DNA from 2 places in the Stenotrophomonas sp. TWI1149 genome. Region 1 is predicted to be linked to the other one. Evidence: riboswitches for the same ligand, from Rfam matches in the RefSeq annotation. Region 1 holds a riboswitch; the other holds the start of a gene.

Region 1 (7,323 bases):
GGCTGCTGCGGGTCACTGCGAGTGTCTCGTTCGGGCAGATCCACCTGGCCGCGGCGGTAGCCGAGTTCGTCAAACGGCATCCACTGACGCGGGTCGAACTGCTCCTCGTCGATCGGGTGGTGAATCTGGTCGAAGAGCGCGTGGATATCGCCGTCCGCATTTCGCGCGCGATCGATCCGAGCCTGATCGCGCGGCCGTTGGCGCCGTGCCGTTCGGTGCTGTGCGCGGCGCCGGCGTACCTGGCCGAGCGCGGCACGCCGACCACGGCCGACGGCTTGGCGGCGCACAACTGCCTGACCCATCACTACGTCGGCAAGAGCGTGTGGCATCTGCAGCGCGACGGACGGAAGATCGCGGTGGCGGTGGGGGGCAACATCAGTGCCAATGAGGCGTCGCTGCTGCTCGAAGCGGTGCGCGCCGGTGCGGGTATCGCGATGTTGCCGACGTACCAGATCGCCCCGTTGCTGCGCAGTGGCGAACTGATCGAAGTGTTGCCGGATTACGAGGTCGAAGGGCTGGGCATCCACGCGGTATATGCGTCTCGCCGGCAGTTGCCGACGATCATGCGCAGCTTCCTGGATTTCCTGGTGGAGCGGTTCAGCAGTCCACGGTTCCTGGCGTCGCTCTGAGCGCCGGACGTCAACGGCGCATGAGCTGGAACGCGCAGGGCCGACCTTACAATGGCCTCCCCACGTCGTTGAAGTGAGTGTCCTCTTGTCTTATCCGTACCCGTTGGTGGTGTTCGATCTGGATGGCACGCTGGTGGACAGCGCTGCCGATATCGCCGAAGCGCTCAACCGCACGCTGCAGGACTGGCAGTTGCCGCGCGTGCCGGAGGCGACGGTGTTGACGTGGATCGGGGATGGCGTGCGGCGGCTGGTCGAGCAGGCGTTCTCCGCGGCCGGCAGTGATATCGATCTGGACAAGGTGATGCCGGGTTTCATGCGGCACTACGAAGCGTGCCTGTTGCGCAGCCCGCGTCTGTTCGATGGTGTCGCCGAAACGGTGGCTGCCTTGCGCGCACGTTCGGTGACGCTGGCGATCTGCACCAACAAGCCGTCGGCGCTGGTGGCGCCGTTGCTCCAGCACTTCGGTCTGCAGGACGCATTCGCGCTGGTGCTGGGCGGGGATTCACTGCGGGAGCGCAAGCCGAGTGGTGCGCCGTTGCGGCACATCGCGGCGCAGTTCGGCGTGGCCGTCGAGGCGGCCCTGATGGTGGGTGATTCGATTACCGATTACCGTGCCGCGGTGGATGCGGGCATGCCGGTGGCGCTGGTGCGGTATGGGTATCCGCGTGGGCTGGACCTGGATACCGTCGCGGCGGTTGCCGTGGTGGATGATCTGCGGGAACTGCTGGTGCTGTGACGCATCGAGGCGTGTGCCGACCAACGGTCGGCACCTACCTGGGCCGGGACGGCGGCGGTGCCGCCGTCCGGATGCCTTATTTCGGCTGGTAACGCACGCTCAGGCGGTACTCGCGGCCGGGCTGGTTGTACCAGGCGACGGTTTCGTACTCGCGATCGAACACGTTGCTGACCCGACCCAGCACCGACCAGTCGCGGGTCAGGGCGTATTCCAGACGCAGGTCGAGGGTGCCGTAGCCACCCAGGCGCACGCTGTTGGCCGCGTCGTCGTAGCGCTTGCCGGCGCCGTTGGCGGTGAGGCCGGCGCGGACGTCACCGAAGCGGCGATCCACGTCCAGGCGTGCCGTGTTCTGTGCGCGGCGCGCGAGCCAGTTGTCGAACTGCGCGCTGCCGTCGGTGCGGTTGCGCGGGTCGGTGTGGCTGAGCTGTGCGTTGAGGTCGAACCCGGCGACGGTGATCGCACCGGTCAGTTCGGCACCGCGGATGCGGGCCTTTTCGACCTGCGACATCATGAAGGTGGTCGCGTCGTAGGTGATCAGGTCATCGATGCGGGTTTCGTACACGTCCACGCCCCAGCGCCAGCCGTCGCCCTGCTGGGCGATGCCGACGTTCGCGCTCTTGGACTTCTCCGGATCCAGGGTCGGCACGCCGCTCCACGGGTCGTAGAGGTCGCTGAAGGTCGGCGCCTTGAACGCGGTGCCGTAGCTGGCGTTGAGGCGGAACCCGCTGCCCAGCTCCAGGCCCCAGCCGAGGCTGCCGGTGGTGTGGTTGCCGAACTGCTCGTTGTCGTCGTTGCGCACGCTGGCCTGCAGGTGGTGTGCGCCGAAGCGACCCTGGTACTGCACGAACACGCCGGTGTTGTCGCGGCTGTCGACCAGGTAACCGGCGCTGCTGCCGTCCAGGTTGTCCTGGCTCCAGTCCATGCCGGCGCTCAGCAGCTGGCCCTCGGCGATGCCGATATCGGCCTGCACCGAGGCGCTGTCGCGGTGGGTCTGCGCGTTGCCCAGCCAGGTGTCGTCGTTGAAGTTGTCCGATTCGTTGTCGGCGCGGCCGACATTCACGGTCAGGTTGAAGCGCTCGCTGGGCGTGTAGCGCAGCTTGCCGCCGAGCACCTGCTGCAGGGTCTCGGAGTAGTTGTAGTAACCGTCGTAATGGTTCTCGCCTTCGGCACGCAGCGCGGTGCCTTCCAGGCTCAGCGTATCGGTCAGCGCATAGCCGCCGCGCAGGCTCATCGACAGGTTGCGGTAGCCGTCGCGGTCGGGCTCATCGGCGCCGCACCCGGCGAACGGCGACACCGAGCCGCGGCAGGCGTTGATGCCATCGGTGTGCTGGTAGGCGATGTCGGTGCCGAACCAGCCACGCGCGCCACTGCCGCCGAAACCGCCGCTGGCCTCACGCAGGCCGTTGCTGCCACCACCGAGCTGCAGGTGCGGCGCGAACTGGCCGGCGTTGCGACGGGTGAAGATCTGGATCACGCCACCGATCGCATCGGCGCCGTACAGACTGGACTGCGGACCCCGCACGATTTCGATGCGCTCGATCTGCGCCAGCGGCAGGTCCTGGATCATGGCCAGGCCGAGGTCGCCGGTGTTGATGCGCACGCCATCGACCAGCACCAGGGTGTGGGCTGAATTGGTGCCGCGCAGGAACAGCGAGCTCTGCTTGCCCAGGCCACCGCTGTTGTTGAGGTTGATGCCGGCACGGCCGCGCAGCAGATCCTGCAGCGACGGCGCCTGGCTGCGCTCGATCTCGGCGCGGTCGATGACCTGTGCCGGCGAGATGCTGTCCTGCAGGGCGATCGGGGTGCGGGTGGCGGTGACCAGCACCTGGTCCAGTGCGGTGGCATCGTCCTGTGCGGACGCCAGCAAGGGCAGGGCCGACAGCACGGCCAGGGAAAGAACGCGGGTTTGCAGCTTCATCGATGACTCCATGCACCGCGCACGCCCGCGCGGCAAGGGGTGGGGATGATCGCGCTGCAGGGGCCATCGACGGTGGGCGGGCGCGCAGGCGCCGGCTTGCCGCCGCCATGCCCGCCGCATCGCAACCAGTCGTCTTCCAGGCCGGTCTCCGGGCTCGCGGGTCGATGGCGGTGCCATCGTGCCAGGCGCCTTCCCATGCCGGAGCACAGTGGCGTAGTGCCTGGTGTTTCCACGCTTACCGTTGCGGGGGCAGCGCCGGAGTGGCGGCGTGGCACAAAGCCTGACGCGTCACCGGCTTCCCGTTTCAACCTGGCGGCCTTGCAGCCCCGGGTCACCTGAAAGTGGGCGCAGTCTAAGCCATCGGCCGGGCCGGTGGAGCGCACCGGTTAGAATGCGCCTCGCTTTTTCGATGTGATCTCCATGACCCCAACGTGGTTGCAGCACCCCGGCACCGACGCCCGTGACCTTCACTGGCCGGCCGCAGCGGGCAGCAGAGGGGGGCGGGCATGATCCTCGACCTGATCCGCCATGCCAGCACCGGCCGCGACGATCATCTGGATGGCCGCACCGATCCGCCGCTGCACGAGGGCGCGACCGAGGCCATGTGCGCGCGCTATGCCGGGCTGTCCTGGCAGCGCGTGCTGTCCTCGCCGCGGCAGCGTGCACGCTCGAGCGCCGAGGCGCTGGCCGCTCTCCACGCGGTGGACGTGGAGGCCGACGAAGAATGGGAGGAACTCGACTTCGGCGACTGGGATGGCCTTGCCCTGGAGGCGCTGCCGATGGACGCGCTGTCGGCGTTCCATCTGGACCCGCACGCCAATCCACCGCCGCACGGGGAAAGCTGGGGCCATTTCGAGCGTCGCATCGCGCGTGGCCTGCATCGGTTGCTGGATGACCCGGACCCGGTGCCGACCCTGATCGTCAGTCATGGCGGGCCGCTGCGGATGGTGCTGTCGCAGGTGTGCGGTCTGCCGATGGCGATGTGCTGGGCGCTGCGCATCGATCACGGCACACGGCTGCGCCTGCGCGTGGAGCGCGAGGATGATCGGCTGTGGGGCGAACTGCTGGAGCTGCAGCAGGTGTGAAGCACGCGGATACCGACGGTATATCGGTGCCCGCGGATCAGCGGTTGTCGTCGTCGACCTCGAACGGCGGTGCTTCGTCGCCGTCATCGTCGCGATGCTCCACCGTGCGGTCATAGACCGGACCGGAGGCAGGGGGGGCCTTCTTCAGCGGCTGGTCGGCGATGATCGCTTCGTACTCGGCCACCAGCACAGCGCGGCGTGCCTCCGGCAGTTCCTGCCAGTGGCAGTCCTGCAGCGCGCCTTCCAGCGAGTAGAGCAGGTTCAAGCTGGGCTTGAAGCCAGCGCGGCGGACCTTGACGAAGGCACCGACCGCACCGACCGCCACCAGGTCTTCCGGCGTACGCAGACCGACCTGACGCAGCCAGGCTGCGCTCTTCGGGCCGATGTTGCGCAGCTTGACGCCACTCATCCCAGGGCCTCGACGAACACGGCGGCGATCGCTTCCAGACCGGCCTGGTCCTCGGCATCGAAGCGTGCCAGCGAGGGACTGTCCAGATCGAACACGCCGACCAGGTCACCGTTGTGGACCAGCGGCACGACCAGTTCCGAGCGCGAGGCCGAGTCGCAGGCAATGTGGCCCGGGAACGCGTCGACGTCTTCGATGCGCTGGGTCACGCGCTGCGAGGCCGCGGCGCCACACACGCCCTTGTCGAGCGGAATGCGGACGCAGGCCGGCAGGCCCTGGAACGGGCCGACGACCAGTTCCTTGCCGTCGAAGAAGTAGAAGCCCACCCAGTTCAGGTGCGGCAGGGCGTGGTAGACCAGCGCTGACAGGTTGGCCGCATTGGCGATGCGGTCGCGCTCGCCGTGCACTAGAGCGCGGGCCTGGGCCAGCAGCTGGCCGTACTGTTCCGGCTTGCTGCCGGTGAGCGTGGAAGTATCGAACATGGCCGCAGTCTACCAAGCTGCACGCCCGTCTGCGCCGGGCCCGACGGAACGCAGCGGACCGCGTGGCGGCGCTGCCGGGACGGCGGATAATGGCGCGTTTCCGCTTCCGGTCGTTCCCCCATGTCCCTGCCTGCGCCGCGCCCTGCCGCCGTGTTCGTCACCGGTACCGATACCGGCATCGGCAAGACCTTCAGCAGCTGCGTACTGCTGCATGCCCTGCGCCGCCACGGCGGCACCGCCGTGGGCATGAAGCCGGTCGCCAGCGGCTGCGAGCGCACGCCCGAGGGCCTGCGCAACGAGGATGCCACCGCCCTGCTGGCAGCCAGCGTGCCGGCGCCGGCATACGACGACCTCAACCCGTTCGCGCTGGAGCAGCCGCTGGCCCCGGAGATCGCCGCCGCGGAGGCGGGCGTGCAGCTGTCGCTGGCCCCGATCGAAGCGGCGTTCGCACGCCTGCGCGCCAGCGCCGATACGGTGGTGGTCGAGGGTGTGGGCGGCTGGCTGGCACCGCTGTCGGCCACGCTGGACCAGGGCGACCTGGTACATGCACTGGAGCTGCCGGTGGTGATGGTGGTCGGCCTGCGCCTGGGCTGCCTCAACCACGCGCGGCTCACCGCCGACGCGATCGCGGCCCAGGGCGCGCGCTGCATCGGCTGGATCGCCAACGAGGTGGATCCGACCATGGCACGACGGGATGAGAACATCGCGCTGCTCACCGCGCGGCTGTCGATGCCGTGCTGGGGGCGGCTGCCGTATGCGCCGGGCGCGGACCCGGCCAGCCTGGCCGACCGTCTGGTGTTCTGAGCGTCAGCCGTCCGCGCGGGTCAGCAGCGCCGTGGCCAACCGACCGACCGTGGCGATGGCGCCGGTGAACCGCTCGTCCAGCTCCTGGCAGCAGGACAGGCGCAGGCAATGCCGGTAGCGCGCACCGCGCGAGTACACCTGGCCCGGCATGAACACCACGCCCTCGGCCAGCGCCTGCTCGAACAGCTCCCCGGCATCGATCGCCGCGGGCAGCTCCACCCACAGCAGGAAGCCGCCGGTCGGCTGGGTGGCCGACGTGCCCGGCGGGAAATGCTGCGCGATCAGGCCGCGCACGTGGCTGACCTGATCGCTGTAGAGCCGGCGCAGCCCACGCAGGTGATGCTCGTAGTTGCCGGCTTCCAGGAACGCGGCCACCGCATCGCCGAGCAGGCGTGATTCGGCGCCCGAGGAGTGGAACTTGAGCAGTTGGATATCGGCGGCGAAGCGTCCGCCGTCGAGCCAGCCGATGCGGTAGTCCGGCGCGAGCGTTTTCGAGAATCCGCTGCAGACCATGATCCAGCCCTCGCGGTCGAAACTCTTGGCGAGCGGTTCCAGCGGCTCCTTGAACTGCAGTTCGGCGTACACCGCGTCTTCGATCAACGGCACCTGGTAGTGGTTCACCAGCGCGGCCAGGCGCTGCTTGTTCGGCACCGGCATGCTGCCGCCGAGCGGATTGTGCACGGTCGGCATGGCCATGATCGCGGCAATGCCGCCGGCATCGAGCAGCGCTTCCAGCGCGTCCAGATCGAGCCCGTCGCGCGGATGGGTCGGCAGTTCGATCGCGCGCAGGCCCAGGCTGCGCAGCAGCGGATAGATGTTGAAGTACGACGGCGCCTCGATCGCGACCGCATCGCCGGGCTTCGTTACCACACGCAGCGCGAGCTGCAGCGCTTCCATGGCGCCATGGGTGAGCACCAGCCGGTCGGTGGTGGTGTGCAGCCCCAGCCGCGGCCCACGCTGCACGATCTGCGTCAGCAGGCGTGCCGCGCCATTCGGGCGGGCATAGGTTTCCACGGTGGTGGCCGCACGGCGCAGCACCTGCGCGGTGCGGCGGGCCAGCTGCGCACCGGGATAGAAGCGCTTGCCGCGCGGCCCGGCGAAGGCCAGGTCGACGATGCCCGGCTGCTGCTGCGCGGCCAGCACGCGCGCCATCATCGCCTGCTGTGCAGGGGCGGTCGGCGGCGAGGGCGCCTGCCGCAGCGACTGCGTGGGCTCGGGCAGGCGCGGGCTGACCACGAAGCCGGCCTTGGGCCGCGGCAACAC
Region 2 (7,323 bases), on a different contig from region 1:
GCGGCCTTGGCACGGTCGAACTGTGCCGCCTTGTGCCAGACCGTGGTGAAGACCTCCTGCAGCACCTCTTCGGCATCGCCGCGGTCGCGCAGCACCTGCAGGCAGATCGCGAACAGGCGGCCGGAGGCAAGCTGATAGACCGATTCGAACGCCTGGCGATCGCCTCCGGCGACCCGGACGAGCAACTCGTCCAGGCGGTGTGATGCGGCGGCGGCGGCGTCCAGCTCGGGCATTGCAGGCTCAATGTCGATAACGGGCGTATCGGCATCCTGCTTGCTCCCGGCGCTGTCTGCAAGGGGGCGCTCAGGCACCGCATGTCTTCACCAGCGGCTGCGTGCGGGCAGCGGACAACTCGGCCGCAGACGTGGCGACCGGTGCGGCCGGAAACTCGACCCGCACCTGCGGGAACCTGCCCTTCTCATCGCGGATGTTGCCGGTGCCGGTGAACTGCAGAAGACGCTGGTCCGCAGTGGCATAGACCAGGGTGACCGGGGGCACCGCGAAACCGAACCACGCATCGAGCTTCATCTGCAGCTGCTCGGCCGGCTGGCCCTGCCAGGTCACCGCACCGGTACGTTGCAATTTCAGTGGTACCAGGCGCTGACGGCTGGGCAGCAGGAACTGGAACGCCACGCTCTGCCCCGCCTGCAACGCAGACCAATGGCTGCGCACCGCCGCGTCGAAACCGGCATCCACCACCGCGCCCGGCGGAACCGCGATGGCGCGGCTGAATGTCGGTGCCTGCGCGCTGGCGCGGACCGATACCTGGCGAGTGGCGGCACCGCCGCGCACACCTTCCTGATAGCCGTCGCGGCCATCGTCTAGGGTGAAATCCGGTGTCTGCGGGCTGCCTTGCGGGGTTATCCACTTGCGCGCGAAGGGGCGCCCATCGCTGCAGCGGTACAGCACCAGCCGCGACTGTGCCTCGGGCGGCCCCTGCAGCCAGTGGCTCTCGCGGTACAGCAGGGTGCTGCCGACGGCCGCATAGGCGCGGCCCTCCTGGCGCTGGATGGATTGCGCCATGCCCGGCAACGGGCACAGCGCCAGCAGCAGGCACGCGGCGATGGGGACAGGCGGGTGGCGCATGCGCGACTCCAGGTGATTGTCCTGAAGAGATACGCAGCAAGTGCCCGGGCGGATGCAGCGGGCGGCAATCCGTACTCTGGTCGTCCCGGGCCAGAAGGCCCAGTACACCCCCAGCCAGGCGGACTGGTCACGGGCGTCGCTGGCGAACTGCCCGTTGTAGGTCAGATCCACCGTGACCCGGGCGCTGGGTGCAGACCGCAGCCCCAGGGCCGACACCGCGCCGGCGCTGGCGCGTTTCTTCGAGACCAGCGAAGGCTTCTGGATGAATCTGAAGATGGTCTACGACGCCGCCAAGGCACGCGATGAACTGGCAGAGGTCTTATCGAGGATAGTTCCCTATCACCACAAGACGTGAAGCGTAAGTGCCGATCTCAAGGAAGAGGGCGGGCGGCGAATTGCCTGAAAAGTGCTTGCGGTATGAGGCCTGTTCGCCGGCCGGCCTGACCAGAATCGGTCCGAGCAACCGGCCAATACAGTTTACTTCTTGCTCACCTTGACGGGACCGGCCTAAGTAAATAGATAATTCATTTAGGACCGCATCTTACAGGGGGAATGGAACTTGGGAATTTTTGATAAGGGCGTGGAGCCACAAGAGTTTGAAAGCTTCAAGAAGGCTGTGAGCAGCCGATTTGACGAATTGGAACGAAAGGTTGTTTCTTCCACATCTGAGTCTGCGGAGGCGGCGCGTGAGTCTCTAGCCGCGATCCAAGCTCATCGCTTGACGGTTGATCATACCGCAGCAGAGATGTCGTCAGCTCGATCGGAGATATCCGAGGCACTGCAAGAGATTTCTAACGCAATGTCGAGTCTCACCTCGGGAAAGGAGAGGTTCTTAGAGGATGCAAGCACGCTTGAGCAATCCGCAAGAGCTGCACTGAACGTCTACGCAGAAGCGTCGGCTGCCAACGAATCCGTACAGCGCTCTGTTTCTGAGGCCCAAGCTCGCCTGGAGAAGGTCGATGGATTTTTGGAACAGGCCGACGCGATCCCGACTGAACTCGAGGCTCTGTCCAAACAGTCTCAGGATGCGAAGTCCCAAGCAGACAACATCAAGTTACTCCTTAATCATTCGTTGAAAAGAAAAGCCGAACTCGACGAACTTCACAAGGAAGTCTTCGGGCACGACGTTGAAGGCGAGGACGGCAACACCGAGCGGGTGGACGGCCTTCGAGACGAGTTGGAAAAGACGTATGAATCAATCAACTCTCGCCTCTCAGCGCTGTCCAATGAGTCGGACAACGCCGTTTCAAAAATTGAGGAAGACCATCGCAAGGTTCTGGAAGGTCAGCAGCTCGAGTTCTCGTCGCTTATAGATGGCGGCAGATCATCGCTTTCGGACGTTTCTGAACAGCTAAAGGCCCTACTCCCAGGAGCCCTCGCAGCTGGGCTTAGTGCCGCCTATGAAAGCAAGAAGGACGACGAATCAGCCTTCTTGAAGCTACATGAGAAGAGCTTTAGGCATGCAGTTTTTGGCCTCATCGCAGTATCCCTGATTCCATTCGCCGTTGGCATCTACCAGCTTGTGCATGGTGTTCTGCTGACAGAGGTTATTAGGGACACGCCGCAGATGGTCATCTCCATTTTGCCGCTCTACTTCCCCGTTCTATGGCTGGCCTACTCTTCAAACAAGCGACTCAACTTATCTAAACGTCTCATCGAGGAATACACGCACAAAGCGGTTCTCGGCAGAACATTCTCAGGCCTTTCGAACCAGATTGAATCTCTGTCCGATGGCGGCGAAGTAAAGAATGAGCTAAGGACCCGACTCCTCTTCAACGTACTTCAAGTGAGCGCTGAAAACCCTGGCAAGTTGATCACTGACTACAACAAGACCGATCACCCTGTGATGGATGTGCTGGAGAAGAGTGCGAAATTGTCTGAATCGGTTGAGACGCTCTTGAAGATTCCCGGCTTCGGCGCCCTTGCAAAGGTACTGTCTGAGAAACGCGACAACCTGCTGAAGCAGCAGGACTCCAAGATCGAAGCTGGTATGGCCGCAAACGAAGAGCTGGACCCACGGCCCACTGACGGCTCGAAGGAAGCCTAATGATTAACGCATCGACTCATCCTTCTCGCCGTGGAGCCACGTGGAACTTCTCCTTGACCAGCGGTTCGGTCCGAACTAGATTGTCCGGGCCGAAGGTATCCATCGCTTCATGCAGATGAAGGGATGGATTTAAACGGGAATCCGGTGAAGGCGCCTCGTGCGCCCATTCCGGAGCTGCCCCGCAGCGGTGAATGGAAACGACTCCTGCCAACAGCACTGGGCCTTCGCGCCTGGGAAGCGGCAGGTACTAGGTGGGCGTCCGCGCCCGTGTCCATCAGCCCGAATACCGGCCCCGGCCGGAGGACACGACCGTCCTCCGATTCGACCTGGAACGTCCGCGGGGAGGTTGCCGGGGCCTGCCGCCACGCCGCCTGCATGGCGCTGCCCCCGTGCGTCCGCTTCACGGCATCCGGTTCGCCCGCGGGGGCGAAGGTCGCTGGCGGGGCGGAACGGGCTGCAAGGCCCCGGACGGCGCGCGGTTCCTTCGTTCCTCAATGCCCCTACGCAATGAGGACACGTTCCAATGACCACTGTTACCACCCTGGGTTTTCCGCGCATCGGCGCCAAGCGCGAACTCAAGCGCGCGCTCGAAGCCTTCTGGTCCGGCGAAAGCAGCGCCGCGTCGCTGCAGGACACCGCGGCCGAACTGCGTGAACGCCACTGGCAGCTGCAGCGCGAGGCCGGCGTGGATGTGCCGCCGAGCAACGATTTCAGCCTGTATGACCAGGTGCTCGATGCCGCCTTCCTGTTCGATGCGATCCCGGCCCGCTACCGCGCGCTCGCCGATGCCGAGCCCCTGAGCGGCTACTTCGCGATGGCGCGGGGCCTGCAGCGCGATGGCATCGACCTGCATGCGCTTGAAATGACCAAGTGGTTCGACACCAACTACCACTACCTGGTGCCCGAACTGCGTGCCGGCCAGACCTTCACGGTGCGCGGCGACAAGCCGCTGGCCGAATACCGCCAGGCCAAGGCGCTGGGGATCGAGACCCGCCCGGTGCTGATCGGGCCGGTGACCTTCCTGCGGCTGTCCAAGACCACCGATGGCAGCAACGCGCTGGACCTGCTCGATGCGCTGCTGCCGGTGTACGTGCAGCTGCTGGGCGAGCTCAAGGCCGCCGGCGCTTCGTGGGTGCAGCTGGATGAGCCGCTGCTGGTGCAGGACCTGGACGAGGCCACGCGGGCCGCGTTCAAGCACGCCTATGCGGTGTTGGCCCAGGCCGCCCGCCCGAAGGTGCTGGTCGCTACCTACTTTGGTGCGCTGGAGGACAACCTCGATCTCGCCGCGTCGCTGCCGGTCGATGGCCTGCATGTGGATCTGGTCCGCGCGCCGGAACAGTTGGATGCGGTGATCAAGGCGCTGCCGGCCGGTCGCGTACTGTCGGCCGGGCTAGTCAACGGCCGCAACATCTGGCGCACCCACCTGGACAACGCGCTGGTGCTGGCGCGCTACGCGCACGGCCATGTGGGCAGCGATGCGCTGTGGCTGGCGCCCTCGTGTTCGCTGCTGCACAGCCCGGTCGATCTGGACCACGAAAAGAAGCTCGATGACGAACTGCGCAGCTGGCTGGCGTTCTCCCGGCAGAAGCTCGGCGAGCTGCGCGTGCTGGCCGACGCGATCGATGCGCCGGCACGCGCCGAGGCGCCGCTGGCGCACTCGCGTGCGTGCATCGAATCCCGTCGCCGCTCGCCGCGCGTGCACAACCCGGCCGTCGCCGCGCGACTGGCCGCGCTGGCCCCGGCCGATGCCCAGCGCCACAGCCGCTACCCGCAGCGTCACCTGGCCCAGGCCGCCGCGCTCAAGCTGCCGCGCTTCCCGACCACCACGATCGGCTCGTTCCCGCAGACGCTGGAGGTGCGTGAGGCGCGCGCCCGCAACAAGTCCGGCAAGCTCTCCGATGCCGACTACGATGCCTTCCTGGCAACCCAGACCGAGCACTGCGTGCGCGTGCAGGAACAGATCGGGCTGGACGTGCTGGTGCACGGCGAGTTCGAGCGCAACGACATGGTCGAGTACTTCGGCGAGCAGCTGGATGGATTCGCCTTCACCAGGAACGGCTGGGTGCAGAGCTACGGCTCGCGCTGCGTGAAGCCGCCGGTGATCTTCGGCGATGTGACCCGCCCGCAGCCGATGACGGTGCGCTGGTCGCAGTACGCGCAGTCGCTCACCCAGCGGCCGATGAAGGGCATGCTGACCGGCCCGGTGACGGTGCTGCAGTGGTCGTTCGTGCGCGATGACCAGTCCCGCGCGGATACCTGCCGCCAGATCGCGCTGGCCCTGCGCGATGAAGTGACCGATCTGGAAGCGGCCGGCATCGGCGTGATCCAGATCGACGAGCCGGCGATCCGCGAAGGGCTGCCACTGCGCCGCGCGCAGTGGCGCGACTACCTGGACTGGGCGGTCGAAGCCTTCCGGATCAGTGCCAGCGGCGTGCGCGATGCGACCCAGATCCACACCCACATGTGCTATTCCGAGTTCAACGACATCATCCACTCGGTGGCCGCGATGGACGCGGACGTGATCTCGATCGAGACCTCGCGCTCGCGCATGGAACTGCTGGATGCCTTCGTGCGCTTCCAGTACCCCAACGAGATCGGCCCGGGCGTGTACGACATCCACTCCCCGCGCGTGCCGGACAAGGCCGAGATGCTGGCACTGCTGCGCAAGGCCGCCGAGGTGCTGCGTCCCGAGCAGATCTGGGTCAACCCGGATTGCGGGCTGAAGACCCGTGGCTGGCCGGAAACCCGTGCCGCGCTGGAAGCACTGGTGGCCGCTGCGCGCGAGCTGCGCGAGGAAACCGCGGACGCCAACGCCGCCTGATCTGCCCTTTGTAGACTGCCCAAGGACCCCATCGCCGCCGTTGCCGGCGGTGGGGTCGACGAGAAATCCATGAACACGCCCCAGCTGACACCGATCGACCGTCCCACCCTGTCCCTGCCCGATGGGCACACCAGGCTGCTGCTGCATTCGTGCTGCGCGCCGTGCTCGGGCGAGGTCATGGAGGCGATCACCGCCTCCGGCATCGACTACACGATCTTCTTCTACAACCCCAACATCCACCCGGTGAAGGAATACGAACTACGCAAGCAGGAGAACATCCGCTTCGCCGAGAAACATGGCGTGCCGTTCGTCGACGCTGACTACGACACCGACACCTGGTTCTCGCGTGCCCGCGGCATGGAGAACGAGCCCGAGCGCGGCATCCGCTGCACGATGTGTTTCGACATGCGCTTCGTGCGCACCGCGCTGTATGCGCACGAACATGGCTTCCAGGTGATCAGCAGCTCGCTGGGCATCTCGCGCTGGAAGGACATGAACCAGATCAACGACTGTGGCCACCGCGCCGCCGCACACTACCCGGGCATCCAGTACTGGGATTACAACTGGCGCAAGGGCGGCGGCGCCGCGCGGATGGTGGAGATCAGCAAGCGCGAGCAGTTCTATCAACAGGAATACTGCGGCTGCGTGTACTCACTGCGCGACGCCAACCGCCACCGCCGCGAGACCGGGCGCGAGCGGATCACGCTGGGGGTGCTGTATTACGGCGATGGCACCTCCAAGCAGGGCGACGCCGACTGACCGTTGCGGGGGCGTCGGCTAGACTGGACGCCCCCACAGCCGTGAAGCCGCCATGAGCCGTTACCCCGCCGATGTCGCGTTGGTCGTGATCGACCTGCAACCGGACTTCATGCCCGGTGGCGCGCTGGCCTGCGTGGACGGCGATGCGATCGTACCGGGCATCGCCGCGGTGCTCGCCGAGCGCCATTACCGCACCGTGGTGGCGACCCAGGACTGGCATCCGGCCGACCATGCCTCGTTCGCGAGCCAGCACCCGGGACAGCTGCCGTTCGAGGCGATCCTGCTGCACGCGCAGCCGCAGACCCTGTGGCCGGACCACTGCGTGCAGGGCAGCCCGGGCGCTGCATTGCACCCGGGCGTGGACTGGACCGTGGCCGACCTGATCCTGCGCAAGGGCACCCGGCGCGACGTGGACTCCTACAGCGCCTTCCGTGAGAACCACGGCCCCGACGGCACCCGCCCGGCCACCGGACTGGCGGGCTGGCTGCATGAGCGCGGCATCCGCGAGGTGCATGTGTGCGGCCTGGCGCGCGATTACTGCGTGCTGTGGAGCGCCCAGGACGCGGTGAAGTCCGGGTTCCGGGTCAAATTCCATTGGGACCTGACCCGG

The links. Region 1 has a riboswitch for cobalamin ahead of btuB (TonB-dependent vitamin B12 receptor). Riboswitches for the same ligand answer to the same signal wherever they lie in the genome.
Region 2: it holds a riboswitch for cobalamin, as region 1 does, so the genes downstream of both, metE (5-methyltetrahydropteroyltriglutamate--homocysteine S-methyltransferase) here and btuB (TonB-dependent vitamin B12 receptor) in region 1, are expected to answer to the same signal.

The regions. Positions count from the first base shown of each region.
Region 1 covers NZ_JBDJLB010000009.1:139,381-146,703, forward strand. The annotation lists gene ABE424_RS12045 (LysR family transcriptional regulator) at 1-629, shown strand, start outside; gene gph (phosphoglycolate phosphatase) at 715-1,365, shown strand; gene btuB (TonB-dependent vitamin B12 receptor) at 1,442-3,283, opposite strand; cobalamin riboswitch at 3,405-3,637, opposite strand; gene ABE424_RS12060 (histidine phosphatase family protein) at 3,790-4,368, shown strand; gene ABE424_RS12065 (TfoX/Sxy family protein) at 4,406-4,777, opposite strand; gene ABE424_RS12070 (GAF domain-containing protein) at 4,774-5,256, opposite strand; gene bioD (dethiobiotin synthase) at 5,377-6,060, shown strand; gene ABE424_RS12080 (PLP-dependent aminotransferase family protein) at 6,064-7,323, opposite strand, start outside.
Region 2 covers NZ_JBDJLB010000015.1:32,532-39,854, forward strand. The annotation lists gene ABE424_RS16410 (sigma-70 family RNA polymerase sigma factor) at 1-233, opposite strand, end outside; gene ABE424_RS16415 (hypothetical protein) at 304-1,086, opposite strand; gene ABE424_RS16420 (hypothetical protein) at 1,259-1,441, shown strand; gene ABE424_RS16425 (hypothetical protein) at 1,646-3,133, shown strand; cobalamin riboswitch at 3,210-3,443, shown strand; gene metE (5-methyltetrahydropteroyltriglutamate--homocysteine S-methyltransferase) at 3,657-5,954, shown strand; gene ABE424_RS16435 (epoxyqueuosine reductase QueH) at 6,024-6,713, shown strand; gene pncA (bifunctional nicotinamidase/pyrazinamidase) at 6,766-7,323, shown strand, end outside.